2 linked regions of the Microbaculum marinisediminis genome follow. The protein of the gene in region 2 interacts with the protein of the main gene of each other region in a pairwise test. Links are inferred from orthologs where the notes say so. Each region holds a gene or a part of one and is shown on either strand. Other genes may lie near its edges. The genes, in order: ptsN and trkA.

What was found.
Region 1: the proteins of trkA (region 2) and ptsN interact in binary tests that used the Escherichia coli proteins (3 or more experiments, as listed by UniProt). The link is inferred for Microbaculum marinisediminis from one-to-one orthologs.

The regions. Positions count from the first base shown.
Region 1 is NZ_JALIDZ010000007.1:5,147-20,024, forward strand. The notes cover bases 10,299-13,117. They hold ptsN (PTS IIA-like nitrogen regulatory protein PtsN), read right to left. Parts: upstream 12,031-13,117; coding sequence 11,566-12,030; downstream 10,299-11,565. Other genes in these bases: ugpC (sn-glycerol-3-phosphate ABC transporter ATP-binding protein UgpC), read left to right, coding at 10,299-10,603; MUB46_RS15540 (Hsp20 family protein), read left to right, coding at 10,733-11,161; MUB46_RS15545 (BQ00720 family protein), read left to right, coding at 11,201-11,470; hpf (ribosome hibernation-promoting factor, HPF/YfiA family), read right to left, coding at 12,089-12,685; rpoN (RNA polymerase factor sigma-54), read right to left, coding at 12,877-13,117. Outside these bases: MUB46_RS15480 (CoA-transferase), read right to left, coding at 115-855; MUB46_RS15485 (CoA transferase subunit A), read right to left, coding at 858-1,679; hpf (ribosome hibernation-promoting factor, HPF/YfiA family), read left to right, coding at 1,912-2,490; MUB46_RS15495 (cytochrome b/b6 domain-containing protein), read right to left, coding at 2,612-3,178; MUB46_RS15500 (PepSY domain-containing protein), read right to left, coding at 3,178-3,465; MUB46_RS15505 (PepSY domain-containing protein), read left to right, coding at 3,605-3,952; MUB46_RS15510 (response regulator transcription factor), read left to right, coding at 3,952-4,617; MUB46_RS15515 (sensor histidine kinase), read left to right, coding at 4,614-6,002; sn-glycerol-3-phosphate ABC transporter substrate-binding protein UgpB, read left to right, coding at 6,189-7,526; sn-glycerol-3-phosphate ABC transporter permease UgpA, read left to right, coding at 7,601-8,485; sn-glycerol-3-phosphate ABC transporter permease UgpE, read left to right, coding at 8,666-9,514; more of ugpC, read left to right, coding at 9,524-10,298; more of rpoN, read right to left, coding at 13,118-14,475; lptB (LPS export ABC transporter ATP-binding protein), read right to left, coding at 14,487-14,878. UniProt on the Escherichia coli protein: Seems to have a role in regulating nitrogen assimilation.
Region 2 is NZ_JALIDZ010000010.1:178,992-193,855, forward strand. What follows is about bases 5,319-8,123. They hold trkA (Trk system potassium transporter TrkA), read right to left. Parts: upstream 7,507-8,123; coding sequence 6,130-7,506; downstream 5,319-6,129. Other genes in these bases: MUB46_RS20070 (TrkH family potassium uptake protein), read right to left, coding at 5,319-6,113; ntrX (nitrogen assimilation response regulator NtrX), read right to left, coding at 7,625-8,123. Outside these bases: MUB46_RS20045 (diguanylate cyclase domain-containing protein), read right to left, coding at 1-669; mazG (nucleoside triphosphate pyrophosphohydrolase), read left to right, coding at 1,079-1,933; GTPase HflX, read right to left, coding at 1,896-3,317; RNA chaperone Hfq, read right to left, coding at 3,318-3,575; MUB46_RS20065 (D-amino-acid transaminase), read right to left, coding at 3,729-4,589; more of MUB46_RS20070, read right to left, coding at 4,662-5,318; more of ntrX, read right to left, coding at 8,124-8,989; MUB46_RS20085 (sensor histidine kinase NtrY-like), read right to left, coding at 9,013-11,199; ntrC (nitrogen regulation protein NR(I)), read right to left, coding at 11,424-12,863; MUB46_RS20095 (two-component system sensor histidine kinase NtrB), read right to left, coding at 12,870-14,030; tRNA dihydrouridine synthase DusB, read right to left, coding at 14,030-14,864. UniProt on the Escherichia coli protein: Part of the constitutive potassium transport systems TrkG and TrkH. May regulate the transport activity of TrkG and TrkH systems. Binds to NAD(+) and NADH.

The sequences.
Region 1 (14,878 bases), on a different replicon or contig from region 2:
CTCCCCCTGGCTCCACCATCCAACCCCTCAGATTGTTGGATGCCCCCCTTCCGCCGCGCCCTTTCTTTTCCTTCGCCTTCTTCCGGTAACGCGCCCCGTCACGGGTGACGCGCCTCAGGCGGCGTGGCCGAGCACGGCGCGGGCGAACTCGGGATAGGGCCCGGCGATGTCGCGGGCGACGGTGCCGCGGATAAGCGCCAGCGTTTCCCTGTGGGGCAGCGGGGTTTGCGCCAGGTCGGCGGCCGCGTCGAAATCGAAGCCGGTGTTGTCGCGGACCTCTTCCAGCGTATGGCCGGGATGGACGCTTTCCAGCGTGAACCGGCCCGCCGCGCGGTCGAAGCGCATGACGCACAGGTTCGTCACCAGCGCGTGGGGGCCGCCGGGACGGTGCACGTTGGCGGGGCTGACCCCCGGCGCGCTGATGAAATCGACCTTGGGCACGAACACCCGGCGGCTGTGCTCGGCGCGGAACAGGATGACGCGCGGTACCATGAAATAGAGATAGGCCGAGCCGAAGGCGCCGGACCAGCGCACGTCGAGTTCGGGATAGGCGCCGATGCCGGTCAGGTTGACGTTGGCCTGCCCGTCGATCTGGCCGCCGCTCAGGAAAAACGCGTCGATTCGGCCCTGGCCGGCACTGTCGAACAGGTCGACGCCGCCGTCGGTGCGGAAATCGGGGTGGGTGGAGCCGATGATCGAGACGCGGGCGCCGGCTCTCGCGCGGGTCAGAAGCGCCGCCGAGCCGGGGATCGGCGACAAGACGCCGACGGCGATGTGGCCGCAGCCCTGAAGCTTGCGGGCGATCGCCGCGATCATGATCTCCTCGATCAGGATATCGCCCAATTGCGCCGCCACGGCTATTCGGCCGCCACGGTTTCGCCGAACACGACCTCGCGCAGGTAGGTGGCCATGCCCTCGGGCGTGCGGGTGCGGTCGGCATAGGCGCGCCGGTGGCCGGTGTCGGCGGCGTAGCGGCCCGGCAGGTCCATCGGCCAGGCGCCGTTGGGCGCCGGCGCCAGGGCGGCGACGGAATGCCCGGGAATGAGCGCGGGCGCGCGCGTCTCGTCCAGCGCGAGGTTGTCGTCGACGATCTCCTCGGCGGTTGCCAGCGTCAGGACGGAGGCGTGCGCCAGGATCTTCAGCTCGTGCGCGCGCGAGATCCACAGATTGCCGAAGCGGTCGGCGAGCGGCACGTGCATCACCGCCACGTCCGGCCGGATGGCGGGGATCGCCACGATCGGGTCGTCGTCGGCGAAGGGATTGCCGATCACCTTGTAGTCGGGCCGGACGCCCAGCAGGTCGGAGCCGATCAGGCCGCGGATCGGCATGAACGGAATGCCCTTCTCGGCCGCCTGCAGGCCGGTATAGACGGCGGGACAGGTGGAATCGCGGATTTCGATCGCGCCGGCCTTCACCGCGCGGACGAACGCGTGCGCCGGGCCGAACTCGCCGAGCGACACCCCGGCTGTCTCGATTACCGAGACGCACCCGGCGCCGATCAGCATGTCGGCGAACTCGCCCGACGTAGGCACGGTGACGAGATGCAGGCCCCGGGCGTCGCGACGAACGAGCGCGCGGGCGATCTCCATCGGGATGCCGCTATCCTTGAAGACGGCGATCTTGGCCCCGTCCGGGACGAGCCGGACCAGCGCATCGGCCGAAGTCAGGATCTGCGTCATGGGCTTCCCAGAACTCCCCGCGGGCGTCCCCCGGACTTTCCCGGACGTCCCGGGGGCGGGGCGGCAACCGCTTGCGGCGAAGGATAGCAACCCGCGCGGCGGCCGGGCAAACGCCGAATGTCGCACCACCTTTGCGCCGCCGCAGTCCGTGCTTAATCTAGGTCAATGCAGCGGCGAAACGGCCGCTGCGACGATAGTCCGGTGTATCAACGAATCGAAGTGAGGCGTCGCAATGGAAACTCCCGTCGAAATCGCTTTCCGCAACATGGACCCCTCGGAATTCGTCGAAAAGCGCGTGCGTGAGCGGGTTGGCAGACTGGAGCAGTTCTACGACCGCATCACCAGTTGCCACGTGCAGATCGAGGCGCCGCACAAGCACCACACCAAGGGCAACCTCTACGAGATCCGCATCGAGGTGCGGGTGCCCGGCACCGAGCTCACCGTCAACAACAAGCCCGGCAACGTGCATGCGCACGAGGACATCTATGTGGCGATCCGCGACGCCTTCGACGCGATGGAGCGCCAGCTCAAGAAGTGGAAGCAGAAGGCCAACGCCGACGTGAAGGTGCACGACGCGCCGCTGGCCGGCCGGATCGAGGAGCTTCATCCCGACCGCGACTTCGGCCAGATCGCCATGACCGACGGCCGGCTGGTCTATTTCCATCGCAACAGCGTCGTCGGCAACGGCTTCGATACGCTGTCGCTCGGCGATACGGTCGAGCTTGTGGTTCATTCCGGGGAGGGCGAGAAGGGCCCGCAGGCGAGCGCCGTGCGCCCCGTCGGCGGCCTCAAGTTCGTCGACAAGCCGTAAGAGCAGCGGACCGCGGGGCTCGCGCGCCGGGTGGCGCGCGTGCGCCCGCTCATCTGCTCAAGAGCTGACCCGGTACCTGGGACTGGCTCGACCGGGTCGCCCGCTCATTCGGCCCACCTGCTTATTCGGCCCGCTTGCGGCCCGTCACCATGGCGCGAACCAGATTCTCGCCATGCTCCCAGCTGGCGATCAGCACGCCGGCGATATGGGCGACAATCAGCACCAGCGTCGCGTTGACGGCGATCTCGTGCACTTCCTCGACCCATTTCACGCCCCAGTAGGCATTGGTCGTCATCATGAAGCCGGTGCTGCAGATGATGGCGATCATGGTCAGCAGCGCCACCACCATCGCGCCGCCGGCCGGATTGTGGCCGATGTAGCGCCTGGCGCGGAACGCCATGGTGTCGCGCAGATAGCCGAGCACCCGCGAGGGCCGGTAGACGAAATCGCTGAAGCGGGCATGGCGCGACCCGACCACGCCCCAGACCAGCCGGAAGGCGATCAGCGCGGCGATGCCGTAGCCGACATTGATGTGCAGCCGGTCCCACTCGTCGCCGCTGACATAGGCGACGAGGACGCCGCCGACGAGGGTCCAGTGGAAGATCCTGACCAGCGGGTCCCAGACACGCACGTCGGCCGGCCGCGTTTCGCGGCCGACCTCGGTGCCCACTGCCGTGGCGTCGGACATCAGTCGTCGTCCTTGGGCTGGACGACCGCACCGGTGACCGGGTGCAGGTAGAGCTCGGCCCGGGCGCCGTTCTTGTCGATGACCTTGAGCTCGTAGCAGCCGTCGTCCGCCTCGACCTTGCGGACCTCGTAGCCCATCTCGACGCCCTTGGCCTTCGCCGCGTCCATGCTCATCCACTGGTCGCGCGGCGTGTTGCCGCAATCCGCGTCATCGCTGGCATAGGCCGGCGCGGCGGCGGCGCCGAGGATCGCGGACAGGGCCAGGGCTTTCAGGACATTGCGCTTCATGCTTATCTCCAATCGTGGTTTCGACTTCGGTTCCAGCGGCGTCATCGCCGTTGTCGACAGGAGATACCGGAGCCTCGCTGACCGACCGCTGATCGGCCTTGTCAGCGTTTTGTCAGCTTGATCACGGCAGGTTCGGGCGATGATCAGACACAGCCTTTCAGTCCTGTTCCTGTCCGCGGTCCTCGCGGCCGCGCCGGCGATGCCATTCGGCGCGTTCGCCGACAGCGACCGGGGCAGGGACAGGGACCATGAAGACGACGACCACGATGCGGCGTGGGCGGCGGTCAAGCGCGGCGAGGCGCTGCCGCTTGCCGAGGTGATCGCCACGGTCGCCGGCCAGTTGCCCGGGGAAATCCTCGAGATCGAGTTCGATCGCGAGGATGGCCGCTGGCTCTACGAGTTCAAGGTCATCGACGGCAACGGCCGGCTGCACGAGATCTATGTCGACGCGGCCACGGCCAGGATCCTGCCGGACCGGGACGACTGATGCGCATCCTGCTGGTCGAGGACGACGACCGGATCGCCCGGGACGTCGACGCCGCGCTGAGCGCCGCCGGCTACGCGGTGAGCCGCGAGGCCGACGGCGAGGAGGCCTGGTTCCGCGGCGACACCGAGGCGTTCGACGCCGTGGTGCTCGATCTCGGGCTGCCCGGCATGGACGGCCTGTCGGTGCTGAAGCGCTGGCGCGAGGCCGGCCAGCGCTTTCCCGTCCTGGTGCTGACGGCGCGCGGCAGCTGGCACGAGCGCGTCGAGGGCATCGACGCCGGCGCCGACGACTATCTGCCCAAGCCTTTCCGGATGGAGGAACTGGTGGCGCGGCTGCGCGCCGTGCTCAGGCGCTCGGCGGGGCAGGCGAGCCCGATCCTCACCAACGGGCCGGTCAGCCTCGACACGCGGCAGATGAAGGTCAGCGTGAACGGCGTGCCCCTGGCGCTGTCGCCGCAGGAGTACCGGCTGTTGTCCTATCTGATGCACCACGCCGGCCGCGTGGTCTCGCAACTGGAGCTGACGGAGCATCTCTACGCCCAGGACTTCGAACGCGACTCCAACGCCATCGAGGTGCTGGTCGGGCGCGTGCGGCGGAAGCTCGGCGTCGACCTGATCGAGACGCGGCGCGGCTTCGGCTACATGGTGCCGGAGGCGGCCGGGTGAGCGGCCGCTCGCTCAGGCTCAGGCTGTTCGCCGGCGCGGCGATCTGGGTCGCCGTGGCGCTGATCATCGCCGGGCTCGGGCTGGCGCTGCTGTTCGAGCGCCACGTCTCGCGCCGCGTCGACGCCGAGCTGGAGACCTACCTGAACCAGCTTGCTGGCAACGTCGCCATCGCCGCCGACGGCGCCGTCACGCTGGCCCGTCCGCCCGCCGATCCGCGCTTCACCACGCCGCTGTCCGGCCTTTACTGGGAAATCCGCGACGAAAACGGCGACACGCTGCTGCGCTCGCGCTCGCTGTGGGACGAGACCCTCGACCTGCCGGCCGACGCGCTGGGCAACGGCGCGGTGCACCGCCATGTCCGGCCGGGGCCGGGCGACGCGACGCTGATCGTCCGCGAGCGGCAGGTCTCCTACGAACCCGGCGCTAGCAATACCGGAGCGGGCCTGCGCGACCTGCGCATCGCGGTCGCCGTCGACCGTGCCGAGGTGACGCGGGCCACCCGCGCCTTCGCCGGCGAACTCGCGCTGTCGTTGGCGCTGCTCGGCGGGGTGCTGCTGGCGGCGGCCTGGGCGCAGATCCAGTTCGGGCTGAAGCCGCTGGAGACGGTGCGCCGCGCCATCGGCGCGGTGCGCTCCGGCGAGACGGCGCGGCTGCCGTCGGATTTTCCCGCCGAGGTGGTGCCCCTGGCCCACGAGGTCAACGACCTGCTCGACGCCCAGGACGCCACCATCGAGCGCGCGCGGACCCGCGCCGCCGACCTGGCGCACGGGCTGAAGACGCCGCTTACGGTCCTGTCGAGCCATGCCGAGCGGGTGCGCGCGGGCGGCGACGACCAGGCCGCCGACGAACTCGCGGAGATCGCCGGCACCATGCGCCGCCATGTCGAGCGGGCGATCGCCGTGGCGCGGCTGAGCCACCGGCCGTCGGCGCTGATCGACGTCGAGCCGGTGGTGCGCCGCGTCGCCGGCGCGCTGGCCCGCACACCGGCGGGCGAGCGCATCCAGTGGGACATCGCGGTTCCCCCCGGCACGCGCCTCGCCGTCGACCCGGAAGACCTCTACGAGGCGCTCGGCAACCTCGCCGACAACGCGGTGACGTGGGCGCGCGGGCGCATCGCCGTCACCGTCGCGCCGGACGCGGACGGCACGGCGATCGTCGTCGAGGACGACGGCCCCGGCATTCCCGAGGCCGACCGCGAGACGGTGCTGCGGCGCTGGGAGCGGCTCGACGTCTCCGGGCCGGGGCAGGGCCGCTCGGGCAGCGGCCTTGGCCTGGCCATCGTCGCCGAGATCGCGCAGGCCTATGGCGGCGACCTGACGCTGGGCACGGCCGCGTCGGGCGGGCTGCGGGCGGCGTTGCGCTTCCCGGCGCCGGCGGCAGGCTGACCGGCAAACCGACGCCGCGTCACACGCTGCGTCAGGGCCCGAGCCAGGGCCGAGCCGAAGATCCTGGCGCCGCCAAGGGGTGTCACGGCGCCGACATGGAACCGTAATCCGACTGTCAGATGGCGGTGATACCGCCAGCCTCCTCAGGGCGCCGTTCCCGGCGTCGGATCCATAAGGAGGCTCTCCATGACCCTATTCCGGACCGCCGGAACGTCCGCGCTCGCGGGGCTTGCCGTTGCCGGCGCGACGCTCGCAGCCGGCTCGGCGAACGCCGCCACCGAAGTCGTCTGGTGGCACGCCATGGGCGGCGAGCTCGGCCAGAAGGTCGAGAAGATCGCCGGCGACTTCAACGCCATGCAGTCGGACTACAAGGTCACGCCCGTCTACAAGGGCAACTACACCGAGACGATGACGGCGGCGATCGCCGCCTTCCGCGCCAAGGAGCACCCGGCGATCGTGCAGGTGTTCGAGGTCGGCACCGGCACGATGATGGCCGCCAAGGGCGCCGTCTATCCGGTCTACGAGCTGATGGAGAAGGCGGGCGAGCCGTTCGATCCGAAGGCCTACCTGCAGGCCGTCGTCGGCTACTACACCGACACCGACGGCAACATGCTGTCGATGCCGTTCAACTCCTCGACGCCGATCCTCTACTACAACAAGACGGCATTCGAGAAAGCCGGCCTCGACCCGAACACCCCGCCGAAGACCTGGGGCGACATCGAGGCGTTCTCCAGGAAGATCATCGAGTCGGGTGCGGCCTCCTGCGGCTTCACCACGGGCTGGCAGTCCTGGGTGCAGCTGGAGAACTTCTCGGCGCTGCACAACGTGCCGTTCGCCTCGAAGGCCAACGGCTTCGGCGGCACCGACGTCGTGCTCGAATTCAACGGCGACCTGCAGAAGCGACACGTCGCCAACATGGGTGAGTGGCAGACGTCGAAGATCTTCGACTACGGCGGACGCCGCTCGGATCCCGCGCCGAAGTTCTATTCCGGCGAATGCGCGATCTACATGAACTCCTCGGCCTCGCTCGCCGGCGTGCGCGCCAACGCCAAGGACTTCGAGGTCGGTGTCGGCATGCTGCCCTACTACGACGACGCGGCCGGCGCGCCGCAGAACTCGATCATCGGCGGCGCGACGCTGTGGCCCCTGACCGGCCATTCCGACGAGACCTACAAGGGTGCGGCGAAGTTCTTCACCTACCTGTCCTCGCCGGAGGTGCAGGCCTGGTGGCACCAGGAGACCGGCTATCTGCCGATCACCACCGCCGCCTACGAACTGTCGAAGGCGCAGGGCTACTACGAGAAGAACCCCGGCGCCGACATCTCGGTTCTGCAGATGAACCTCAATCCGCCGACCGAGAATTCGCGCGGCCTGCGCCTGGGCAACTTCGTCCAGATCCGCGACGTCATCAACGAGGAACTGGAAGAGGTCTGGGCCGGCAAGAAGAGCGCCGAGGAGGCGCTCGACGCGGCCGTGGAGCGCGGCAACAAGCTGCTGCGCGAGTTCCAGGACCAGAACTCCTAGAGCAACCCCAAAAAGCGGCGGGCGGCCATCGGCGGCCCGCCGCACCTTGTCCTTGCCATGCACCTCTTTCCGCGATGAACGACAAACGCGTCAGCTTTTCAGGCGTCTGGCTGCCGGCGGCCCTGCTCGCCCCGCAGCTTGCGATCACCGCGGTCTTCTTCCTGTGGCCCGCGAGCCAGGCAGTCTACCAGTCGGTCCTGCGCCAGGATGCCTTCGGGCTTTCGGTCAAGTTCGTCGGCCTCGACAACTTCGTCCGTCTGTTCGAGGACCCGGGCTACCTCGCCTCCGTTCACGTCACCGTCGTGTTCAGCGCCGCTACCGCTATCCTGTCGATGGGGTTCGCGCTTCTGTTCGCGGTCGCCGCGGACCGGGTGCTGCGCGGGGCGACCGCCTACAAGACGCTGATGATCTGGCCCTACGCCGTCGCCCCCGTGCTCGCCGGCGTGCTGTGGTGGCTGATGTTCAATCCCACGATCGGCATCGTCGCCTACGCGTTGCGCGGCCTCGGCCTGTCGTGGAACCACGTGCTCGACGGCGACCAGGCGATGATCCTGATCATCATCGCCGCGGCCTGGAAGCAGATCTCCTACAATTTCGTGTTCTTCCTCGCCGGCCTGCAGTCGATCCCGCGCTCGCTGATCGAGGCCGCCGCGATCGACGGCGCCGGTCCGGTCAAGCGCTTCTTCACGGTGACGCTGCCGCTGTTGTCGCCGACCACCTTCTTCCTCGCCGTCGTCAACCTCGTCTACGCCTTCTTCGACACCTTCGGCATCGTCCACGCGACGACCGGCGGCGGCCCGGGCCAGGCGACCACCATCCTCGTCTACAAGGTGTACCGCGACGGCTTCATCGGCCTCGACCTCGGCGGCTCGGCGGCCCAGTCGGTCATCCTGATGGCGATCGTCATCGTGCTGATCGTCATCCAGTTCCGCTTCGTCGAGCGGCGCGTGCACTACTGAGGACGCGATGGCCACGCTCCGCCCTCAACAAAACTCCCCGCTCATTCCCGCGCAAGCGGGAATCAAGGGCCACATAGCGATGCCCCTCGTTCCGCCCCGGAATCCCGCTTTCGCGGGAATGAGCGCAAGGAAGCCGGCCGTTCCGCTGTCTTCCGGTCAGATGGGTGTGTGAGGACAGCCATGGTCGAACGCCGCCCGCTCCTGACGCTCGTAACCCACCTGACGCTGATCCTCGGCGCAGCCTTCATCGTGCTGCCGGTATGGATCGCCTTCGTCGCCTCGACGCATGCCGCCAGCGACTTCCTGTCCGGCGTGATGCCGCTGTGGCCGGGGGACCAGCTGGTCGAGAACTACTGGAAGGTGCTCGGCACGGGCGAGGCGGCCGCGGGCACGCCACCGATCGGCCTGATGCTGTTCAACTCGACGGTGATGGCGCTGTCGATCGCGGTCGGCAAGATCGCGATCTCGCTCCTGTCGGCCTTCGCCATCGTCTATTTCCGGTTTCCGCTGAAGAGGACGGCCTTCTGGATCATCTTCCTGACGCTGATGCTGCCCGTGGAGGTGCGCATCCTGCCGACCTACGAGGTGGTGGCGGGCCTCGGGCTGCTCAACAGCTATGCCGGCCTCTCGCTGCCGCTGATCGCCAGCGCCACGGCGACGTTCCTGTTCCGCCAGGTGTTCCTGACCATCCCCGACGAACTGACCGAGGCCGCCCGCATCGACGGGGCGGGGCCGATGAAGTTCTTCCGCGACATCCTCCTGCCGCTGTCGCGCACCAACATCGCGGCGCTGTTCGTCATCCTCTTCATCTACGGCTGGAACCAGTACCTGTGGCCGCTGCTGGTGACGACGGATACCGGCTACTACACCGCCGTCATGGGCATCCAGCGCATGGTCGCGGTGCCGGATTCCGAGCCGCTCTGGCACCTGATCATGGCCACCGCGATCCTCGCCATGCTGCCGCCGGTCGTGGTGATCGTGCTGATGCAGCGGCTGTTCGTGCAGGGCCTGATCGAGCAGGAAAAGTAGGAGCTTTCGATGGCTGACGTGATCCTCAGTGGCGTGCGCAAGGTCTATCCCGGCGCGGTGGAGGCGGTGAAGGCCGTCGACCTTCGCATCGCCGACGGGACGCTGTGCGTGCTGGTCGGCCCGTCGGGCTGCGGAAAGTCGACGCTGCTCAGGATGATCGCCGGGCTGGAAACGGTGAGCGAGGGGGCGGTGGCGATCGGCGGCGAACCGGTCAACGACCGCGAGCCGGCCGCGCGCGACATCGCCATGGTGTTCCAGAACTACGCGCTGTATCCGCACATGTCGGTCTACGACAACATGGCCTACGGCCTGCGCAACCGGCGCACGCCGAAGCCGGAGATCGAGCGGCGCGTCCGCGCGGCGGCAGGGCTGCTCGCCATCGAGCCGATGCTCGCCCGCAAGCCGCGGCAGCTGTCCGGCGGCCAGCGCCAGCGCGTCGCCATGGGCCGGGCGATCGTGCGCGAGCCGAAGGTGTTCCTGTTCGACGAGCCGCTGTCCAATCTCGACGCCAAGCTGCGCGTGCAGATGCGCATCGAGCTGAAGCGGCTGCAGCGCAGCCTGGGAACCACCTCGATCTACGTCACCCACGACCAGCTCGAGGCGATGACGCTCGCCGACCTGCTGGTGGTGATGAACGAGGGCCGCATCGAGCAGATCGGCACGGCGATGGCGGTCTACGAGAAGCCGGCCACCACCTTCGTCGCCGGCTTCATCGGCTCGCCGCCGATGAACCTGATCCCGGCCGAGCCGGACGGCGAGGGCCTTGATCTCGACGGGACGGGGCACCGGATCCCGCCGCCCAAGGGCGCCGGCGGCCCGGTGGTCGTCGGGATCCGGCCCGAAGACCTCGTGATCGGCGAGGGCGGCGAGGAGGGCGATTCCGACACCGTGCCGGTCGCTTTCGCTGTGACCGGGGTGGAGCCGATCGGTGCGGAATCGCTGGTGCATGGCCGCACCGGAGCCGGCCACGAGATCACGGTGCGTGCCCCCGGATACGCGGATTTCGCACCCGGGCATCGCCTGACGGCGCATACGGGCCTGAAATCCCTGCATTTCTTCGACCGGGACAGCGGCGCCCGGATCGCCTAGGGCGGCTTGAACCGCCAATCCGGCAACCCCATATCCAATCTCGACCGGCGGACGCGAATGTCGCCGGTTCACGGAGCGGGCGCCGAAAGGGCCCAGTTCAAGGTCGCTTGGTGACGAGGACTTTGCCGGATGCCGCGTATGTCTACGCTAAACAGCCCTTATCTGCTCGGTTTCGACGGAATCGAGCGCCTGATCGACCGCGTATCGCGGAGTTCGGGCGACGGATACCCGCCCTACAACATCGAACGGCTGCCCAGGAACGGGGAGCAGGCGACGACGCTGAGGATCACGCTCGCGGTCGCCGGGTTCACCAAGGACCAGCTCGACGTGACGCTGGAGGACAACCAGCTCACCATCAAGGGCAAGCAGACCGAGGAGCCCGACCGAGAATACCTCCACCGCGGCATCGCCGCCCGTCAGTTCCAGCGCACCTTCGTGCTGGCCGACGGCATGGAGGTCGGCGGGGCGGGCCTGGAGAACGGCCTGCTCGTGATCGATCTGGTGCGGCCCGAACCCGAACGGGTCGTCCGTACGATCGAGATCACGGACATCGCCTGAGGGCGCCGGGTCTCGAGAAAGGTAAGAGGTATGAGTATCATGGAACGGAACGCGAACCGGCACGACGAGAAGATCGTCATCACCGAGGAAATGCTGGCCAATATGGGCGGCGGCGAGATCGCCTACGTGAAGCCGATCATGTCGGACGTCCTCAAGCAGCTGTTCCCCGACGCGCCCGACATGGCGCCGGGCATCCGCCTGTTCATGCTGAACGCCGCCGACGGCACGCCGATCATGCTGACCGACAGCCAGGAATCGGCGGTCGCCGGCGCCAAGGAGCACGAACTGGAGACCGTCAGCGTGCACTGACCGGCCCGACAGCACGGAAATTCCCGCATCGCCGGGCCGCTCGCGGTCCGGCGATTTGCGTTTCAGGGAACGGAACTGGGAGGCGTGCGCGCGGGCTAGACCGCGGTCGGCTCTGAGGCCAGGCTGAGCACGGCGTAGATCGCCGCGGCGTCGCGCGAGGCCCTTAGCTTCTGGGCCATGCCCGGCTCGCGCATCAGGCGGGCGATGCGGGCGAGCGCCTTGAGATGGTCAGCGCCGGCGCTTTCGGGTGCCAGCAGCAGGAACACCAGATCGACCGGCTCGTCGTCGATGGCGTCGAAATCGATGGGCTTGTCGAGCCTGGCGAACATGCCGAACAGCGAATCGATCTTGGCCAGCTTGGCGTGCGGGATGGCCACGCCCTGGCCGATGCCGGTCGAGCCTAGCCGTTCGCGCTGCAGCAGGTGATCGAAAATATCGCGCGCAGGCAGGTCGAGCAGGGTCGCCGCCCGTTCCGCCATCTCCTGGATTACCTGCTTCTTCGAATTCGCCTTGAGCGAGGGAATGATCCCGTCCTGGCGAATGAGATCGCTGAGATCCATGTTGCACCGTCACGGGGCAAGCACCAGCGGGCGCGACACGCGCGGCCCGAATTCGGCGCTAGCCGCGTGCCTCCTTTTCATCGGACTCGGCCGGATCGATCCAGCCAATGTTGCCGTCATGGCGGCGATAAACGACGTTCATGCGGCCGTTGGCCACGTTCCGGAACAGAACGACCGGCGCCTCTCCCAGATCCATCGCCATGACCGCCATGCCCACGGTCATCTTGCGCAGTGCTGTCTGGCTCTCGGCGATGACGATCGGATTGTCGTCGACGATCCCCGCTTCCCCGGTCTCGTCTTCGTCCGGCGCGGCGATGACGTAGCTGGTCGCCGCCTGCGGCTCACCACTGCCTTGCTCGGCGTGATGATCCTTGAGCCGGCGCTTGTACCGCCGCAGCTGCTTCTCGATGCGCTCGGCGGCCTGGTCGAAGCTCACATAGGCGTCGCCGCCGACGCCACGGCTGTGCAGGTCGATCCCCGAGTCGAGATGGATACGGCATTCCGTGCGGAATCCGACGCCCTCGCGCTCGACGGTCACCTGGCCGGACCAGCCGCCGTTGAAATATTTGCCCATGGCAACGCCAAGCCGCTCAGAGACTTGCTCTCGCAGCGCGTCGCCAATGTCGATGTTCTTTCCGGTGACCCGAAGTTGCATGATCTCGTGTCGTTCGGACGGCCCTGTCGGATTTCGCCTTCCGGGCTTCTATTGCGCTAACCCCAGGCCCTCGCGCCGCCGATTGCGACGCCGCGGTGCCGCGTGGGTCGTCTCGAAGTCCTGCCCCCTCGCGGCGGTCGGAACCTAAGGACGCTGCCCTGCCAAGTCAATCGGAGGTTCGACTTGACTTTTCACAAACCGGCCCGTTTTTCCCGCCGGCGCTGAACGGAAGACGGAATCTTCAACCATTCCCGATACTTGGCGACCGTGCGCCGGGCGATATCGATCCCCTGGCCGCGCAGGATTCCCACGATCGCGTCGTCGGAAAGGATGGCATCGGCGGCTTCCGCGTCGATCAGATCCTTGATGCGGTGGCGCACCGCCTCGGCGGAATGGGCCTCGCCGCCTTCCGTCGCCGCGATCGCGGCGGTGAAGAAGTACTTGAGCTCGAAGATGCCGCGCGGCGTCGCCATGAACTTGTTCGCGGTGACGCGGCTCACCGTCGATTCGTGCATCTGGATCGCGTCGGCGACGGTGCGCAGGTTGAGCGGCCGCAGGTAGCGCACGCCCTTGGCCAGGAAGGCGTCCTGCTGGCGGATGATCTCGGTCGCCACCTTGAGGATGGTGCGGGCGCGCTGGTCGAGGCTGCGAATGAGCCAGTTGGCCTGCTGCAGACAGTCGGACAGGTAGGCGCGGTCCGTGTCGGAGCGGGCCCCGCCCGAGACGGTGGCGTAGTACGACTGATCCAGCAGCACGCGCGGCAGCGTGTCGGAATTGAGCTCCACGTGCCAGGTGCCGTCGGGGCGCGGCCGCACGAACACGTCCGGGACCACGGGCTGGACCGGCTCGGAGCCGAACGCCTGTCCGGGCTTCGGATCGAGGCGGCGGATCTCGGCGATCATGTCGATCAGGTCTTCGTCGTCGACGCCGCAGACCTTCCTCAGCGCGGCGAGATCGCGCCGGGCGAGGAGCTCGAGATTCTCGACGAGGGCCTGCATGGCCGGGTCGTAGCGGTCGCGCTCGCGCAACTGGATCGCCAGGCAATCGGCGAGGTCGCGGGCGCAGACGCCGGGCGGATCGAAGGTCTGAAGGGTCGCCAGCACCGCCTCGATATCGGCAAGCGGCACGCCGAGCCGTTCGGCGGTCTCCGCCGGGGGCTCGCTCAGATAGCCGTTCTCGTCGACAAGGTCGATCAGATGGCGGCCGATCAGCCGCCGGGTCGGGTCGGACACCGCCATGGCGAGCTGGTCGGCCAGATGGTCGTGCAGGCTGGCCTCGCCGGCCACCGTCTGCTCAAGGAAGTCGCCTTCGCCGTCGCCCGAGCGGCGGTCGCCGCGCACCGTGCTCCAGCCGCCAGGGGCGCCGCCGATATCGCCGCCAGTGTTCCCACCGGACTCGCCGCTGGCATCTCCGCCCGCGTCGCGGCTGGCGGCGGGGCCCGTGGTCGGCGTCTCGGCGTCGTAGACGTTGTCGAAGTCGGTATCGAGGCTGTCGGAGATCGCCGCGACGTCCTCGCCGCGGGTGACCTCGACTAGATCGCCCGGCACCGCCTCCGAATCGCCCGCCGGATCGAAATCGCCGCCCCGGTCCTCCTGGCCGCCGTCCTCGCCGCCCCGATCCTCGCCCGTATCTCCGGTCCGCTCGAGCAGCGGATTGCGCTCCAGCTCGGCTTCCACATAGGCTGTGAGGTCGACATTCGACATCTGCAGGAGCTTGATCGCCTGCATGAGCTGCGGGGTCATCACCAGGGACTGGCTCTGCCGCAGCTCCAGCTTCGGGAAGAGTGCCATCGCTTCCGCGCCTACATGCGGAACTCGTCGCCGAGATAGAACCGGCGCACGTCCTCGTTGGCGACGACCTCCTCGGGCGAGCCCTGCATCAGCACCTGGCCATCGTGGATGATGTAGGCGCGGTCGATGAGACCCAGGGTTTCGCGCACGTTGTGGTCGGTGATGAGGACGCCGATGCCGCGCGCCGACAGATGCCGCACCAGGGCGCGGATATCGCCGACGGCGATCGGGTCGATGCCGGCGAAGGGCTCGTCGAGCAGCATGAAGGAAGGCCGCGAGGCGAGCGCGCGGGCGATCTCGACGCGGCGGCGCTCGCCGCCGGACAGGGCGATGGCGGGCGACTTGCGCAGCCGGGTGATGGCGAATTCCTCGAGCAGCGAATCGAGTTCTTCCCGGCGCTTCT
Region 2 (14,864 bases):
CGGAGGGGCAGGGCGCAGCTTTCCGTCCGGCGCAATCGGCAGATCTGCCCCCGGCCCCAGCCGATGATAGATCAGGCCCTCGTCGTCGATGGTCATCACCACGAAGTCGGCCGGCCCGCCGAGATCCTCGTCATAGGCCGGCTGCCAGGCCAGATCGATCGCGCGGATGACGTGCCAGGTGGTGCCGTCGGCGGCCCGTATCGTCAGCGCGCCAAACAGTTGCGCACGCCCGGCGCCCGACAGATACGGTCCCATGACCGCAAATCCGGGATCGACGATGTCTTCGAGCAGCTCCTCGATCACGGACTGGGACAGCGGAAATCCGGAGGTCGTGGAACAGAGGATCTCGCCGTTGGGGGCGATCATCCATACGATCTCGCCGTTGCCGGTAGGCGGTGTCGCGCAGGACTGCGAACGTGCGGACGCGTCGAGTTGCGCGGCGGTCGCGGTCAGGACCGTGCGCGTCGTCGCGATCACGTGTTGGCGACGTTCGGCGACCAGGGTCGCGGCGCGCTGCGTCCATTTCTCGGCGTCTTCGATCGCTTCGCGCCGCTCGGATTCGATGAACTCTATGATCAGCAGCGACGTCGGGATGGCCGCCAGCGCGACGACAACCGCCAGATGGGCGCCAAGGCCCAATCGTCGCAGGATCGGATAATTCAAACGCATAAAAACCCACCCAGAATACGCGTGCCCGCCGGAACGAAAACGGACTGTCCCAGATGCCCGTTAAAATTCGGTCCGCCGCGTTGAATAAAATTGTATCGTTCTCGCGTCCGGCCATCCGCGGCCATCCCCGTTGTCGGCACGGGCATCCGACAGCGATCGGATGATCGCGATCCTGTAGGCCTTTGAGTCAAAGAGGTTCTTTGGCCGAAGCCGCCCCCTCGGTCATATGCCATTTGGTTCCATAATATATCTTATGCGACATTTCTTTACCGGAGTGCGGCCGCAGGAATGCGTTTCGGTTTACGGCCCCGCACTCGGTTTCCGGGACAATGCCGTTCGCGATTGGCCGCGCGTACCATCGTCCCTCTGCTATGCTGCGCCCATCTCCGAACCGATTCCGGGATTGCCGATGCGTCCGTCCAAAGACATCCATACGCTCCTCGACATCATGGCCGCGCTGCGCACGCCGGTGACCGGGTGTCCCTGGGATCTGGAACAGGATTTCGCGACGATCGCGCCCTACACGATCGAGGAAGCCTACGAGGTCGCCGACGCCATCGCCCGCGACGATTTGATGGACCTGAAGGACGAGCTGGGAGACCTCCTGCTCCAGGTCGTCTTTCACGCCCGCATGGCGGAGGAAATCGGCGCGTTTTCCTTCGGCGACGTCGTCGCGGCGATTACCACGAAGATGATCCGCCGCCATCCGCATGTCTTCGCGGCGACCAAAGCCGCTACGCCGGAGGCGGTGAAGCGCAACTGGGAAGACATCAAGGCCGAGGAGAAGGCCGAAAGACACGCCGAGCGCGAAACGCCCGGGCCGGCCTCGCTGCTCGACGACGTGCCACTCGCCCTGCCCGCGCTGCAGCGCGCCGTGAAGCTGCAGAAGCGCGCCGCCCGGGTCGGCTTCGACTGGGACGACTCCGCCCAGGTCATCGCCAAGATCCACGAGGAGATCGACGAGGTGTCCGAAGCCGCCGAAGCCGGAGACCGGGGCGCACTTGCGGACGAGATCGGCGACGTCCTGTTCGCCGTGGCCAACTTCGCCCGTCATTTCGGCGTGGATCCCGAAGACGCCCTGCGCGGGACCAACGACAAGTTCCGCCGCCGCTTCGCCCACATCGAACAGCAGGCGCGCGCCGAAGGCACGCCTCTGGAGGCCGTGACGCTCGAGCGGATGGAAGGCTGGTGGCAGGACGCCAAGAAAACTGAAGGCGCGCCCGCCCTCAGTCGAGGCGCAGCGCTTTCGCGAACCGCCGATTGAACTCCGCCAGCCGCTTCATCGGGACGTCGACGTCGAGACGGACGACGCCGGTGTCGTCGTCATGCCGCCGCCCGGTGACGGTGCAGCGCTCATAGATCCAGTTCATGCCGGCGCCGTCCGCCGCATCGAGCACCACCGAACGGTGCGCGATCTCGCCTTTCAGGCGGGTCTCGATCGCCGCGAGCAGCGCGTCGACCCCCTCGCCCGTCATGGCGGAAATCGGGACCGGTCGTTCGATTTCGGGCAGACGCTCGGCAGCAGCCTTCAGGCTGTCGCACTCCTCCGCGCCGATCAGGTCGATCTTGTTCCAGACCTCGATCATGTGACGGGGGTCCTCGGTATCGACGCCGAGCGAAGACAGCACGTCGACGACGTCGGCCGCCTGCGCCTTCGTGTCCGGGTGCGAAATGTCCCGCACATGCATCACCAGATCCGCTTCGATGACCTCTTCGAGCGTCGCGCGGAACGCCACGACGAGATCGGTCGGAATGTCCGATATGAACCCGACCGTGTCGGAGAGGATGGCCATATGACCTTCCGGCAGCGTCAGGCCGCGCAATGTCGGATCGAGCGTTGCGAAAAGCAGGTCCTCGGCGAGCACCTCGGCCTTGGTCAACCTATTGAAAAGCGTGGATTTTCCGGCGTTCGTATAGCCGACGATGGCGACGATCGGATACGGAACCCGGCGGCGCGTCTCGCGATGCAGCGCGCGGGTCCGGCGAACCGCCTTGAGTTCCTTTTCGATGCGGGTGATCCGCTCCTGGATAAGGCGCCGGTCGGTCTCGATCTGGGTTTCGCCCGGCCCGCCCATGAAACCGAAGCCGCCGCGCTGTCGCTCCAGATGGGTCCAGGACCGTACCAGGCGGCTCTTCTGCCACGTCAGATGCGCCAGCTCGACCTGCAGCCGCCCTTCCCGCGTGCGCGCCCGCGCGCCGAAGATCTCGAGGATCAGGCCGGTCCGATCGAGGACCTTGGCGTCCCAGGCCTTTTCGAGATTGCGCTGCTGCGCCGGGGTCAGCGCCGCGTCGACAACGACGAGCTCGGCATCCTCGCCGCGCACGATGGCGGCGAGTTCCTCGACCTTGCCACTGCCGATAAGCGTCGCCGGCCGCGGTGCGGCGACGCGGACGACGCCCTGCCCGACCACATCGAGGTCGATGGCACCGGCCAGGCCGACGGCTTCATCGAGCCGCGCCTCGGCCGAACGCACCACGGCGGCCTTGGAGCCGCCGCGCGCGTCGTCCCGTCCCTTCCGATCGCTTGCCTCGAGAACCGGTACGAGGACATACGCGCGCGTGGGGTCACGCGCGGTGCTATGTCCCGACGCCCGCTCCGGGTCCCGGCCGGGCGCGCGACCATGCCGTGCAGGATCGACCGGCTTCAATCAGCCACCAGCGGCTGCGCCTTCCTCGGCCGGCTCGAACAGCTGAATCGGCCCGTTCGGCATGACCGTGGAGATTGCGTGCTTGTAGACAAGCTGAGAATGTCCATCGCGCCGCAACAATACGCAGAAATTATCGAACCAGGTGACTACCCCCTGAAGTTTAACCCCGTTTACGAGGAAAATCGTGAGAGGCGTCTTGTTCTTGCGTACGTAGTTGAGGAACGTGTCCTGTAGGTTTTGATTTCGTTCCGCCGCCATTCCTTTACCTCTTGCCCCGCCATTTCCTTTCAGGGCGGGTCCCTTCTCTTCCGACCAAGATTGATCGGCAAACCATCAATCCGTCCCGGCTACAATTAGATGGCAACTCGTACCGCCGGGGCAAGGTTCGATTCTGCACCGCACTGTTCATTTTTACGGCGCGATCTCCGCCTGCGTGTAGAAAAGCTCGCGCAGTTTTCCGGCGATAGAGCCCGGTTTACCGTTCCCGATGACCGCATCGTCGATCTTGACAACCGGCATAACCAGTTTTGTCGCCGACGTCACGAACGCCTCACGCGCCTTTCTCGCCTCTTCGACGGTGAAAGGCCGCTCGACGATTTCGACGCCCTCGCGGGCGGCGAGATCGACGACGACGGTTCGGGTAATGCCGCGCAGGATCCCGAATTCCGCCGGCCGCGTGATCAATCGGCCATCCTGATCGACGATCCACGCATTCGTCGCCGACCCCTCCGTCACATAGCCATCCGTGTCGACGAACCACGCCTCCGATGCACCGGCGTCTTCCGCCGCTTGCCTGGCAAGCACGTTGGGAAGCAGAGAAACCGACTTGATATCGACCCGATCCCAGCGATTTTCCGGAACCGTAATGACACTGATACCGTTTTCCGCCGATTTTGCACTCTTTTTCGGATCGATCGCACGCGCCGTCACGACGACCGCCGGTGGCACGTCGTCCTTCGGGAACGGATGGTCGCGCTTGGCGACGCCGCGGGTCACCTGCAGGTAGACGAGCCCGTTGCGCACCCTGTTGCGCCGCACGGTCTCGCGCAACACATGTCCGAGCGCCTTCGCCGACATCGGCTCGCGAATACGCAGCTCCTTCAGCGAGCGGCCGAGCCGCGCCATGTGCCGCGTTTCGTCGACGAGATGTCCGTCATGCACCTCGCAGACCTCGTAGACGCCGTCGCTGAACTGATAGCCACGGTCCTCGACATGCACCTGGGCGTAGGCATGCGGAACATACCGGCCATTGACGTAGGCGATGCGGGACATGGTCGAGGCTGCTCCGAGTCGTTTTCTTGTGATTGGTATCAGAATGAAGGCGGATTGGAGCCGAAACAAGGATTATCCGCGACGCACCATGTAAACCAGAAGACCTAGCGCGGCAACGACCTCCAGACGCCCGAGAATCATGCCCAGGCACAACGCCAGCTGCGCGCCCGTATCCATATCCGCATAGGACGGCCAGTCACCGGATACGGCCCAGTCGCTCGCATAGATCGGCCCGGCATTGGACACCGCGGAAAGCGCCGCCATGACCGCGCCTTCGTATGGGAGTCCCTCGCTCGCGAGAAGCAGTGACAGCGCGACGACGGCGAATACGAAAGCGAGGAAGCCGGTCCAGATCGCCTTCATCACCTGGATGTCGTACGGCTGCCCGCCCAGCCGTGAGGGGCGGATGCCATGCGGATAGACGAGCCGATTGAGCTCGCGCCCGCCCTGCACGAGCATCGCGCCGACCCGGAAGAGCTTGATACCGCCGGCGGTCGAGAAACTCGCGGCGCCGATCGCCAGGAGGATCGCGACCAGCGGGATCGGAAAGATCTCGAAGCTCGCGTGTCTGATCTCGAAGCCGGATGTGGTGATCAGCGATGTCGCGGTGAACAGCCCGTCGCGGAGGGCAATGCCGACGCCCTGCCCCGCCGCACGAAAAAACGCGAATCCGGCGATCAGGCCGAGCCCCAGGCACAGCCCGATCGCCCACAGGCTCTCCCGGTCCGACATCCGCCGCGACCGGCGCAGCTGGAACAGATTGCGCTGCCACAGCACGTTCGTCCCGCCGTACAGCATCGCCACCACGAGGACGAGAATGCCGAACGTCGGCACGTATTCGCCGATCGTCACCGAGCGCGGCGAAAACCCGCCGGTCGATACCGCGCTGAATGCGAGGCAAAGCGCTTCGAACGCCTCGAGATCCGTCGCCGCCAGAAGCAGGAAGGTGACGGCGGTGGCGCCGAGATAGATAGGAAAGACGTCGCGAACGAGCAGGATCAGGCGACGCCGCTCCGGCAACCCGCCATGCTCGACCATCCGGGAATGGGTCTCGGGCAGACCGCCGACGCCGGAGGGGGCGAGCGCCAGCACGACGACCAGCAGCGTCAGGCCGCCGCCGAACCACTGTGTCATCGCCAGCCAGAGCACGACGCTGCGCGGCAGCTCCTCGGGCGGCGGCAGCACGGTGGCGCCCGTCGTCGTCAGTCCCGAGACCGCTTCGAAATAGGCCTCGACCACGCCCAGTCCGTCGACGGTCATCGTGAGCGTCAGCGCCCCGACCAGCGGCAACAGCAACCAGAGCATCAGGGCCAGCAGATAGCGCTGGGACGGCCTCAGCCTGCGCTCGCGCCCGCGCAGGCTCAGCATCATCGCCCCCGCGACGAAAATCCATAGGCCGGCGCTGATCAGGAAATCGAGCCCCAGCGTCCCCTCGCCCAGCCCGATCGCCACCACGGCCGGCAGAACCAGCGCAAGGGCGTAGGCGGCGAGGAAATGGGCGAAGACGAAGACGACGGGGATCATGGGAACCGCGATCGGCTTAGAAGAATTCCAGGCTGACGCGGAACATCTGCTCGACCTTGCGGACCTGATCGGCCATTGCCGCCATGACGATGCGATCGTGCGGCTGGATGTAGGTGTCGCCGCGCGGAATGATCACCTCCTCGCCACGATAGATGGCGCCGATCCTGATGCCATCGAACAGATCGAGTTCGCGCAACGGCTTGCCCACGAGCGGCGAGGTTTCCAGCGCCTCCGCCTCGATGATCTCGGCGGCGCCGTTCTGGACCGAATGGACGCCGCGGATACGGCCGCGCCGCACGTGCTGCAGCACCTTGGAAACGGTGATCTGGCGCGGATTTACGTAGGCCGAGATGCCGAGCGACCGCGTCAGGTCGGGATAACCCCGGTTGTTGATCAGGCACAGGCTGCGCCCCGCGCCGAGTTTCTGGCCCATCACGCACGCCAGGATGTTGACTTCGTCGCTGTTGGTCAGCGCCACGATGGTGTCGGCGTCGGCGACGTCGGCTTCGCGCAGCAGCTCCTCGTCGAGGGCGCTGCCGTGCAGGACGACCGTGCGGCGCAGATCGTCGGCCACCTCGATGGCGCGTTTGCGGGAGGACTCGATGACCTTCACCCGCGCGCTGCGTTGCCGCGCCTCGATCTCGCGCGCCACGTAGAAACCGATATTGCCGCCGCCGACGATCACCACCCGGGACGCGGCCGCTTCCTCGTGGCCGAAGATACCCAGCGTGCGACGCACCTGGTCACGGTCGGCGGCGAAGTAGGCGACATCGCCGACCAGCATCGAATCAGACGAATCCGGCACGAAGAAGCGCTCGCCGCGCTGAATACCGATCACCAGCGCCTTCAAGTCCGGGAACAGCTCGGTGAGCTGGCGCAGCGGCGTGTCCACGATCGGGCAGTTCTCGTCGCAATAGACGCCGGCCACCACCACCTGCCCGTCGGCGAAGGTGACGGTGTCGGTCGCGCCCGGCAGCGCCAGCCGCCGGAGCACCATCTCTCCGACCTCCACCTCCGGCGAGATGATCACGTCGATCGGCAGATGCTCGCGCGAGAACAGATCGCGCCAGTGCGGCGCCAGGTAACTCTGGGCGCGGATGCGGGCGACCTTGGTCGGGACGTTAAACAGCGAATGGGCCACCTGACAGGCGATCATGTTGACCTCGTCGTGCAGCGTCACGGCGATCAGCATGTCGGCCTGCTCCGCGCCAGCCTGGGCGAGCGTGTCCGGGTGGGCGCCATGGCCGACGAACCCGCGGACATCGAGCGTCTCGGTGATCGACTGGATCAGTTCCGGTGCCCGGTCGATGATGCTGACGTCGTTGTTCTCGGCGGCCAGTTTCTCGGCAATGCCGAATCCCACCTGGCCAGCTCCACAGATCACGACCTTCATGGTTCAGTCCCCGAATTGCGACATCGCGGCGCCCGCGGCCTTCCGGCCGCGGACGTCAGCCCCGCTTCATAGCTTGTTTTGCTTGATCAGCCTACGGCCGGCGTCGCGTCTTCTCGGCTCAGCCGACGCCGAGCGTCTTGAGCTTGCGGTGCAGCGCCGAACGTTCCATCCCGACGAACTCGGCGGTGCGCGAGATATTGCCGCCGAAGCGATTGATCTGGGCAATCAGGTATTCGCGCTCGAAGATCTCGCGCGCGTCGCGCAGCGGCAGGGCCAGCATTTCCTCGGCCCGCGAATTGCCCGGCGCCGGCGGCAGCGAGGCGCCGACTTCCGCCGGCAGCAGGTCCGCGGTGATGACCGCCTCGGCGTCGCCGCCGGCGAGAATCATCAGCCGTTCCACGTTGTTGCGAAGCTGGCGCACGTTGCCCGGCCAGTCGTGCGCCTGCAGCACCGCCATGGCGTCGGCGCCGATGCGGCGGATCGGCAGGCCGGTCGAGTTCGAGATCTGCTGCATGAAGTGGTCGACCAGTTCGGGAATGTCCTCGCGCCGCTCCGCCAGCGCGGGAACCCGCACGGGAACCACGCCCAGGCGATGGAACAGGTCCTCCCGGAACCGGCCCTCCTGCACTTCCAGCTCGAGGTCGCGGCTGGTCGAGGAGACGATCCGCACGTCGACGAACACCCGGGCCGAGCCGCCGACCCGCTGGAAGTTCTGATCGACCAGAACCCGCAGGATGCGGTTCTGGGTCTCGCGCGGCATGTCGGCGACTTCGTCGATGAACAGCGTACCGCCGTGCGCTTCCTCGAGCGCGCCGATCACGCGGCGGCCGTCCGCGGTCTCGGTGCCGAATAGCGCGACTTCCATGTTCTCCGGCGTGATCGTCGCCGCGTTGATCACGACGAAGGGGCCGGAGGCGCGGGCCGACAGGCCGTGCAATGTCCGCGCGGCAAGCTCCTTGCCCGCCCCGGACGAGCCGGAAATCAGCACACGACTGTTCGTCGGGGCAATCCGCTCGATGGCGTTGCGAAGCTGATTGGCCGCGCTCGACTTGCCGACGATGCGGCTGGTGTCACCGGCGCGCTGCTTGAGGTCCTTCACCTCCCGGCGCAGCTGCGAGGTCTCCAGCGCCCGGGTTGCCACCAGCACCAGCCGGTCGGCCTTGAACGGCTTCTCGATATAGTCGTAGGCGCCCTTCTTGATCGCGGAGACGGCCGTCTCGATGTTTCCGTGACCGCTGATCATCACCACCGGGAGATCGGGATGGTCCTGCTTGATGACCTCGAGCAGTTCCAGCCCGTCGAGCCGGCTGCCCTGCAGCCAGATGTCGAGAAAGACCATGGACGGCCGGCGCGCCTCGATCTCCGACAACGCGTCGTCGCTGTTGCGGGCGGACCGGGCGTCGTAGCCCTCGTCCTCCAGGATGCCCGCCACCAGATCGCGAATATCGGCCTCGTCGTCGACGATCAGGATATCTTTCGCCATTCACCGTTGCTCCACTGACGCGTTCACGACACGGCCGCGTCGACCGCGCGTTCCAGGTCGTCCATTTCCATTTCCGAATTGCCGCCGACAGGCAGGGCAAGGCGAACCCAGGCGCCGTGCCCGCCCTCGGCCACCGACGGCGCATCCGCCAGTTCGACTCGGCCGCCATGCTCCTCCATGATGCGGCCGACGATGGCCAGACCGAGGCCCGTGCCCTTCTCGCGCGTCGTCATGTACGGCTCCAGAAGCCTGGCCCGGTTCTCGCTCGGCAGGCCGATGCCGTTGTCGATCGCGTCGATCGTCACCCAGCCGTTCGCCTCCCCGACCGTCACCGCCACGTGGCCGCGTTCGCCATTCGCGTCGGGATCGGTCGCCGATATGGCCTCGATCGCGTTCTTGATGATGTTGGTCACCGCCTGCGAGATCAGCCGGCGATCGATGGGGACGGAGATCGCCGTCTCGGGCAGGTCGAGCGAAATGTCGACCTCCGGGTTGCCGACACGCATCAGGAATGCGGCCTGCTTGACCGTCTCGACGATATCGGCGGGCGCGATCACCGCCTTGGGCATGCGCGCGAACGAGGAGAACTCGTCGACCATGCGGCCGATATCGCCGACCTGCCGGATGATCGTGTCGGTGCACTGGTCGAAGATCTCGCGGTCTTCGGTGATCGCCTTGCCGTACTTGCGTTTCAGCCGCTCGGCCGAAAGCTGGATGGGCGTCAGCGGGTTCTTGATCTCGTGGGCGATGCGGCGCGCGACGTCGGCCCAGGCGGAGGTCCGCTGCGCCGTGACCAGTTCGGTGATGTCGTCGAGGGTGACGACATAGCCGCGGTGGCCCGTCGCCGAGACCTCGGTCGCCACCCGCACGGCGATGGTCCGGTCGCGCCCGCCGCGGCGCACCGAAATCTGGTCGTGGATCAACCGTGACGGCTGCGCCCAGGCCTGCTCGATGCAGGGTATGAGTTCCGGCAGCTCATCGGTCAGCGGCTTGCCGAGCAGCTCTTCCTGGCTCGTCCCCAAAAGCACGGCGGCCGAGCGGTTGGCCAGCGAAACGGCGCCGGCATCATCGACGCCGAGCACGCCCGCCGGAACCCCGGCGAGCACCGTCTCGATGAAGCGCCGCCGTTCGTCGAGCTCCTCGTTGGCTTCGAGTAGATCGTCGCGCTGGGAGCGCAACTGCGTCGTCATCTTGTTGAAGGTGGTGCTCAGGCTCGCCAGATCGCCTTCCTTGTTGCGGATCGGCACCTGGACGTAGAGGTTGCCCTGGGCCACCTGATCCGCGGCGCCGATCAGCCTTCGGACCGGAGACACGAGCCGGTTGGCGAACCCCATGCCGACCCACACCGCCGCCAGCAGCAGAATGAAGGCGAAGCCGACATACATGAGACCGAAGGCGATCTGCACGCCGAAACGCCGCCGCTCGAGGCTGGAGAACTCGGCGATATTCGCCTGGGCCAGGCGCAGGTAGTTGATCACCAGCGGATCGACGGACCGGGCGACGTAGAGATAGGCCCCGTCGAAGTCGTCGAGTTTCTTGATCGCACCGACCTGGTTCGAGACGCCCGGAGCGATGACGATCACCTCACCGCTCTTGGCCTGCTCCACCGCATTCGCCGGCGGCATCAGAAATTCCCGCTTCAGCTCGATATCGGCGCGCCTGAGGACATTCAGGTTCTCGTCCAGCAGGTACGCCGCCGGCAGCGACCGGATCGCCGCCTGCGCGGTGAAGAACTTCTGGAACTGCTCCGGATCGTCCCGGTACATCGCGTCCGCGCGTTCCAGGTCGGTCGCCATGGCGAGGATGTCGGCCCGGATGACCTGCCCGTGTTCGCGCAGATACGCGTCGGCAACCGACAGCGAGGTCTGCATGATCGCCTTGGTGCGCTCGGAGAACCACGTATCGAGCCCCCGGCTGAGCGTAACGCTGGCAATGATCGCGACGATCACCGCCGGGACCACCGCGATCACCGCGAACAGCGCGAGAATGCGCAGATGAAGCCCCGCACCGGCGATGCCGCGACGGCGAGCCAGCCACAACCGGCCGATTTCGACCGCGACGATGGCGCCCAGCCCGGCAACCAGGATCAGGTTCACGACCAACGCGGCGGCGACGGCGTTTTCGTCCGGCTCGACCGCGGTCAGACCGGTCAGGACCGCGAACGTCCCGGTCCCCGCGACAAGCGACAGCACCACCAATAGCGCGCCCACGATCCGCAGGGATTTTCTGCGGCGCGTCGAAAACGCCGGCACTGGCTGCTGTCGCGGTTCGGCAAGTGTCACTGACTGAAACCCATTCCCGTTCCGGCTCCGGACGCTGCAGCGGAATAGCGGCAGCGCGCACCACGCCGCCGCCGGATACTCGGCGCCGGACCGATGCAGATCAACCACAAATGTTGCAGAAATGAGACAAGGAAAAGGCGGCAGCCCGAAAACTACCGGCTGCTGCGGATAACCTGGATATCGAGGTCGCGGATCTTCTTGCGCAAGGTGTTGCGATTCAGTCCCAGAAGCTCCGCCGCGCGAATCTGGTTGCCGCGTGTCGCCGCCAATGCGGCGCCGATCAGCGGTTCCTCGATCTCCCGGAGAACACGGTGATAGAGCCCGGGCGGCGGCAGGGTGTCGCCGAACTCGCGGAAGTAGCCCGACATGTGGCGCTCGACGGAGCCGCCGAGGGTTTCTTCCTCACGGTCGCCATCGTTGGCGGGGTTGGCCGACGGCTCCCCGAGTTCGGCCTCGATCGTCTGCTCGTTGATGATCTCCTGCGGGTACAGCGCGGCGAGCCGCCGAACCAGATTTTCCAGTTCGCGTACGTTGCCGGGCCAGCGATACCGCCGCAGACGGTCGAGGGCGGCCTGTTCGATCTGCTTGTGCGGCAGCCCCTCCTTCTCGGCCTGGGCGAAGAAATGACGCACCAGGTCGGGAATGTCCTCGGTGCGTTCGCGCAGGGGCGGCAGCCGGATCGGTACGACGTTCAGGCGATAGTAGAGATCCTCCCGGAACAGCCCCTGATTGATCAGCTGCCGGAGATCCTTGTTGGTGGCCGCGATGATCCGGACGTTGGTCTTGATCGGCACGCGCCCGCCGACCGTCGTGTACTCGCCCTGCTGCAGGACGCGCAGCAGACGGGTCTGCGCCTCCATCGGCATGTCGCCGATCTCGTCGAGGAACAGCGTGCCGCCTTCGGCCTGCTCGAACCGGCCGGTGTTGCGGGTCTGCGCGCCGGTGAAGGCGCCCTTCTCGTGGCCGAACAGCTCGGCTTCGATCAGGTCGCGCGGAATGGCCGCCATATTGATGGCCACGAACGGCCCGTTCGCGCGCTTGCCGTAGTCGTGCAGGGCCTTGGCGACCAGCTCCTTGCCGGTGCCCGACTCACCGGCGATCATCACCGTCAGATCGGTCTGCATCAGCCGTGCGAGCAGCCGGTAGATGTCCTGCATTGCCGGCGAGCGTCCAACGAGTGGGATATTGTCCCCCTCTTCCTCCGCACCGTCCGCCGCCCGCGGCTTCGGTTCCGCCAGGGCCCGGCCGATGATCGTCACCAGTTCGTTCAGGTCGAACGGTTTCGGCAGATATTCGTAGGCGCCGCGCTCCGATGCCTTGACCGCGGTCAAGAAGGTGTTCTGGGCGCTCATCACGATGATCGGCATCTCGGGCCGGATCTTCTTGATACGCGGCAGAAGATCGAAGGCGTTCTCGTCGGGCATCACCACGTCGGTGATCACGAGATCGCCCTCCCCTTGCGAGACCCAGCGCCACAGGGTGGCTGCGTTGCCGGTCACGCGCACGTCGTATCCGACGCGCGACAGCGCCTGGTTGAGCACGGTTCGGATCGCGGCGTCGTCGTCGGCGACCAGGATGTTACCGGTAGGCATCGTCTCTCAGTCCTCGTCGGATTTCACGTCGGACGCGCGCGCGTTGGGGTCGCGGTGGGTCAGGTACATCGGCATGAGAACGCGGAACACGGTCCGCCGCGGTTGTGACTGGCACTCGATCACGCCGCCATGATCGCCGACGATCTTGGCCACGAGCGCGAGGCCGAGGCCGGAGCCGGACATCTTGGTTGTCACGAACGGATCGAACAGATGCGGCAGGAAGTCCTCTGCGACGCCGGGGCCGTTGTCGCGCACGCAGAACTCCAGCGGCAGGCTGACCTTCTCGGAATTGCCCGGAACCGACAGCCGCACGCCAGGCCGGAACGCCGTCGACAGCACGATCTCGCCGTCCGTCGCGTTGGGGCCAATCGATTCCGCGGCGTTCTTCACCAGGTTCAGGAACACCTGCACGAGTTGATCGCGATTGCCCAGCACCGGCGGCAGCGAGGGGTCGTACTCCTCGACGAAACGGATGTGCTTGGCGAAGCCGGCAGAGGCAATGTGCTTCACCCGGTCCAGCACCACGTGGATATTGACCGGATCGCGCTCGACCGGCCGCTGGTCGGAGAACACCTCCATCCGGTCGACCAGCTTGACGATCCGGTCGGTCTCCTCGCGGATCAGCCGGGCAAGGGCCCTGTCGCCCTCCTCCACCGTCGACTCGAGGAGCTGGGCGGCGCCGCGAATGCCCGAAAGCGGATTCTTGATCTCGTGCGCCAGCATGCTGGCCAGCCCGGTGACGCTGCGCGCCGCCGCCCGATGCGTGAACTGACGGTCGAACTGCTCGGCGATGGTGCGCTCGTGGATCATCACCACGGTGGTGTCGTTTTCCTCGGCGATCGGCGCGACGTAGATATCCACCAGCCGCTCGCCGCCGGTGCGCGGCGTTCCGATCGCCACCCGGTATTCGCTGACCGAGGCGGCCCGTTCGCGCGCCTGCGCCAACAGATCGATCAGCGGGCTGTCATGCGGCACCAGATCGGTGATGGCGTAGCGCTGTAAGACGGAAAGGCTCGTCTGGAAGAACGATTCCGCCGCCGCGTTCGCCGAGACGATCGCGTTGTCGTCCGCGACCGCGATCACCGGATGCGGGAGCGCGTTGAAGACAGCCTCCGACGCCGGTGCGTGGACGTCGCCGGAGACCTTGTCGAGGACCGCGCTCGTCATCAGGCTGCACACTCCAGTTGTCCCGCGGCGAAGGCATCGGGGATTGCCGCCGCCACCGCGCGCGGATCGTCTTCGGTCAGAAGGGCCGCGCGCCACGCGCCGATCTCGTCGGCCGGCTTCACGGCTTCCAGGTACCAGCCGAGATGCTTGCGGGCGATACGCATGCCGAGCGTATCGCCGTAATGACCGAGCATCGCTTCGTAGTGTTCCAGAACGATGGCGGCGATGTCTTCCGGCGCCGGCTCCAGCTCGGAGGCGCCGGCTTCGAGCGCCCGTGCGATCGCGCCGACCTGCCAGGGCCGCCCGCACGCGCCGCGGCCGACCATGACCGCATCGGCCCCCGACCGCGCCAGCGCCTCGCGCGCGTCCTCCAGGCCGAGAATATCGCCGTTCACCACCACCGGGACGTCGACCGCCTCGACCACGGCGCGAACCGCCGGCCAGTCGACCGGTCCCTTGTAGAAATCGCAGCGCGTGCGCGCGTGGACCGTGATCATCTGCACGCCCAGTGCCTCGGCGCGCATCGCCAGCTCGGCCGCGTTCAGCGAGTCGCGGTCCCAGCCGAGCCGCATCTTCAACGTGACCGGCACGGCGACGGCGCCGACGGTCGCCGCGATCAGCCGAGCGGCATTATCGAGATCGCGCATCAGCGCCGAACCGGACCACCGGTTGGCCACGCGGCGGGACGGACAGCCCATGTTGATGTCGACGATATCGGCGCCGGCATCGACGGCGAGCCGCGCCCCTTCAGCCATCCATTTGGATTCGCAACCGGCCAGTTGCACGACGTTCGGCGCCACGCCCTCGCCTTCGATGCGCAGTACGGCGTCGGGC